2 regions of the Micromonospora sp. AP08 genome follow, and region 1 is predicted to be linked to the other one. Evidence: predicted binding sites of a transcription regulator. Region 1 holds the regulator's gene; the other holds the start of a gene.
The links. Region 1 encodes HrcA, which represses chaperone genes, less so after heat shock. Its sites were predicted from a motif close to GGTTNGCACNCTCNNNNNGAGNGTGCNAACC; they were not measured.
Positions count from the first base shown of each region.

Region 2: groES (co-chaperone GroES) is a predicted target of HrcA. The motif match lies at 1,205-1,235, and genes of this name have one in related genera.

Region 1 covers NZ_VSEZ01000019.1:66,474-68,670, reverse strand. Annotated here, with positions in the region: gene dnaJ (molecular chaperone DnaJ) at 1-493, opposite strand, end outside; gene hrcA (heat-inducible transcriptional repressor HrcA) at 567-1,589, opposite strand; gene FXF50_RS25425 (DUF4870 domain-containing protein) at 1,820-2,197, shown strand, end outside.
Region 2 covers NZ_VSEZ01000011.1:103,940-106,136, reverse strand. Annotated here, with positions in the region: gene FXF50_RS19630 (methyltransferase domain-containing protein) at 1-1,090, opposite strand, end outside; gene groES (co-chaperone GroES) at 1,370-1,684, shown strand; gene groL (chaperonin GroEL) at 1,755-2,197, shown strand, end outside.

The DNA.
Region 1 (2,197 bases):
CGCAGGTGGCCAGGTGGGTGCCGGCCGCGGTGCCGGCGCCGGAGCAGGTGGTGCAGAGCACCGCGGTGTCGACGGTGATCGGCGCCTCGACGCCGAACGCCGTCTCGTTCAGGTCCAGCTCCAGCCGCAGGATCGCGTCGGCGCCCGGCCGGGTGCGCGGCCGCGGGCCCCGGCTGCCGCCCGCGGCGCCACCGAAGAACGCGTCCATGATGTCCTGGAAGCCGACGAACGGGCCGGCGCCGCCCGGACCACCCGGGCCCGCGCCCCCGCCGCCCGGGGCGAGCGGGTCGCCGCCCAGGTCGACGATCTGCCGTTTCCGATCGTCCGAGAGGACCTCGTACGCGGCGTTGATGTCCTTGAACTTCTCCTGTGCCTCCGGGTCCGGATTGACGTCCGGGTGGAACTGCCGCGCCAGCTTGCGGTAGGCGCGCTTGATCTCGTCGTCGGAGGCGTCCCGGCTCACGCCGAGAATGCCGTAGTAGTCCCTGGCCACTGCGTTCGGTGTCCTCATGTTCGTCTCGCGTTGCGCCGGTCGTCGGCCGGAGCCGGCCGTCGGCCGTGACTGGTCAGTTCTGGGCCAGCAGTTCGCCCACGTAGCGTGCCACGGCCCTCACCGTGGCGATGGTGCCGGGGTAGTCCATCCGGGTCGGGCCGAGCACACCGAGACCACCCACGATGGTGCTGCCCGGGCCGTACCCGGTGCTGACCACCGAGGCGGCCCGCAGGTTGTCGATCTCGTTCTCGTCGCCGATGAGCACCCGGGTGGTGCTCGGCTCGGCCTCGCCGATCAGCTTGAGCAGCACGACCTCCTCCTCGAGCGCCTCGAGGATCGGCCGCAGCGAGCCCTGGAAGTCGAGCAGGCCGCCCCGGGTGAGGTTGGCCGTGCCGGCCAGGGCGATGCGCTCCTCGTGCCGTTCGACCAGGGTCTCCAGCAGCACGGTGGAGAGCGTGGCCATGGCCGGGCGCAGCTGCGGCGTGGACTCGTCGACCAGGGCCTGCACCAGCGGTGGGGTGTCGGACAGCCGACTGCCGACAAGCTTCTCGTTGACCAGGCGGCGCAGGTCGGTGACGTCCTCGGCCGGGACCGGCCCGGGCATCTCGACCAGCCGCTGCTCGACCCGGCCGGTGTCGGCGATCATGACGACCATCAGCCGGGTGGTGGAGATCGGCACCAGCTCCAGGTGGCGCACCTTGGATCGGGCGAGGCTCGGGTACTGCACCACGGCGACCTGCCGGGTGAGCTGGGCGAGCAGCCGGACGGTGCGGTGCACCACGTCGTCGAGGTCGACCGCGCCGACCAGGAAGCGCTCGATGGCCCGGCGCTCGGCCGGACTGAGCGGCTTGACCCGGGAGAGCCGGTCGACGAAGAGCCGGTAGCCGCGGTCGGTGGGCACCCGGCCGGCACTCGTGTGCGGCTGCCGGATGTAGCCCTCCTCCTCCAGCACCGCCATGTCGTTGCGCACGGTCGCCGGGGAGACGCCCAGCTGGTGGCGCTCGACCAGGGCCTTGCTGCCGACCGGCTCCTGCGTGGCGACGTAGTCCTCGACGATCGCGCGCAGCACGGCGAGCTTGCGGTCGTCGAGACCCATCTCCCCACCTCCTGACGCACCTCGTCGCACCGGCGCGGGGCGTCCGCCGGGCGTCTGGCACTCGACTGTAGCGAGTGCCAGTCTACGTCGGCGTGCCCGCCGACGCGATGATCAGCGACGCACCTCCGGTGCGGCCCGCCGCACATCCGGTCCACCCGGGCCGAACAGCCGGACATCCCGGGCGATCCCGCTCTGGTGCGCCCTTGCCACCGGGACCTACCGTGACGACCATGACTGAACCTCCTCGCCCTCCCGGAGCGGGGGACTCCGGCGCCCCGCCGCCGGAGGCGACCCCGCCGTCGGCACCGTACGGCTCGTCGGCGGACGAGCCCCCCACCGCACCACTGTCCGGGGCACCGGCGCCGGGCGGCTATCCCCCGCCCGGCGGCTATCCGCCGCCTCCCGGCGGCCAGCCGCCGTCGGGCGGTTACCCACCCCCGGGCGGCTACCCCCCGCCGGGCGGCTACGGCGCGCCGGGCGCCGGCTACCCGGGTGGCGGCGCGTACGGGGGGCCCGCCGGCTACGCCAACAACGACGACAAGACCTGGTCGCTCATCGCGCACTTCGGCGGCCCGGTGGGTGTCGTGGTCGGCGGCAGCCTGCTCGGC
Region 2 (2,197 bases), on a different contig from region 1:
AGCCGCGCTTGAGGATCTCCGCCCGGCCCACCCGGCGCTCCCGGAGCAGGGCGCGCAGCCGCTTCAGCGAGAACGGCAGCACGTCGGTGATCTCCAGGCAGCGGGCGAACGGGGTCGGTCGGGCCTCGTCGCCGTAGAGGTAGGCGATGCTCGGGTCGGCCAGCGTCGCGTCGAGGTCGCCGGCCAGCTCGGCGACCAGGTGCGCGCGCACCACCGCCGGATCCGGGTCGTACAGGAAGCGGCGGGGCGGGCCGACCGGAGCCTCGGCGTCGCCGCTGCCGGTGAGCTGCACGGCGCGGGCCGCCGCTCCGGCGACCGGCCCTTCCTTCTCCCGCAGCAGGGTGGCCCGGCGGGGCACCTGCGCCAGCGCGCCGCACCACAGCGCCGCCTCGACCAGGTCGCCGTCGACGCTCACCCACTCCGCCTCGGCGCCCGCCGGGATCAGCGCGTGGTCCAACCCCGGCGCCACCTTCACCACCGTGTGCGGGACCCGCTCGGCCAGGCCGGTGACGAAGTCCCAGGGCGGCGAGTAGGCGTTCGGGTCGAAGATCCGCCGGCCGGTGCCGGCCTTCCGGCGGGCCGGGTCGCAGAAGACCCCGTCCACCCGGGTCACGTCGAACGCCGTGGCGTCGCCGCACTCCACCGTGAACAGGTCGGCCAGCCCGGCGGCCTCGGCGTTCGCGGCCGCCATCGCGGCGGTCAGCGGGTCGGCCTCCACGCCGTACACCCGGATGCCGGCGCGGGCCGCGGCGAGCGCGTCCGCCCCGAGGCCGCAACCCAGGTCGGCGAGGGTGCCGACGCCCGCGGCGCGCAGGCGTTCCGCCCGGCGCCGCGCGACGACCCCCCGGGTGGCCTGCTCCAGGCCCGCCCGGGTGAGGAACATGCCGCTCGCCGCCGGGCCGAACTTGCCGGCCGCGCGGCGACGCAGCTCCGCCTGCGTCAGTGCCGCCGCCGCGAGCCCCGCCGGCACCCCGGCGGAGCGGAGCGCGGCCGCCGCCGTCAGCGGGTCGCCGCCGGCCACCCGCGCCGCCGCGTCGAGCGCGGCCGACCCCTCGGGGGTACGCAGGGCGGCGAACTGTTCCAGGTCCACCCGGGCATTCTCCCGGCGACCTCGCCCCGGCCGACCCGGACCCCGCCGACGGGGACACGGAACGCGGCGTGCTGGCACTCTCCTTGACGGAGTGCTAGCCGAGGAATAACCTGCGATTAGCACTCTCACCCTGAGGGTGCCAACGCCCGGGCCCTGGTGTCCGGGGGTTGAACGCCAGGCGGACCGGCACCCGCGACGACGGCCCCGCCCGGTGGCATGTGGCAGATTGACGCCGGTCGGCGCGCCGACCGGCAACGACACCAAGTACCCCAGGAGGGTATGCCCGTGACTACCGCGACCAAGGTTGCGATCAAGCCGCTCGAGGACCGCATCGTGGTCCAGGCGAACGAGGCCGAGACCACCACCGCCTCGGGCATCGTGATCCCCGACACCGCCAAGGAGAAGCCGCAGGAGGGCACCGTCCTCGCTGTCGGCCCGGGCCGGATCGACGACAAGGGCAACCGCGTGCCGATCGACGTCAAGGTCGGCGACACCGTCCTCTACTCGAAGTACGGCGGCACCGAGGTCAAGTACGCCGGCGAGGAGTACCTGGTGCTCTCCGCCCGCGACGTCCTCGCGGTCATCGAGAAGTAAGCAACCGATCAGTGTCGTTGCCCCGGTCCGGCTCGCCGGGCCGGGGCAACGTCGCTTCGAAGGGATACAGATGGCGAAGATCCTGAGCTTCTCGGACGACGCCCGGCACCTGCTGGAGCACGGTGTCAACGCCCTCGCGGACGCGGTCAAGGTCACTCTCGGCCCGCGCGGGCGCAACGTCGTCCTGGACAAGAAGTTTGGTGCGCCCACGATCACCAACGACGGCGTGACGATCGCCAAGGAGATCGAGCTCACCAACCCGTACGAGAACCTCGGCGCGCAGCTGGTCAAGGAGGTGGCGACCAAGACCAACGACGTCGCCGGCGACGGGACCACCACCGCGACCGTGCTGGCCCAGGCCATGGTCCGCGAGGGCCTGCGCAACGTGGCCGCCGGGGCCAACCCGACCGGTCTCAAGCGGGGCATCGACGCGGCGGCCGCCAAGGTCTCCGAGGCGCTGCTCGGCCGGGCCGTCGAGGTGGCCGACAAGGAGTCGATCGCGCACGTCGCGAC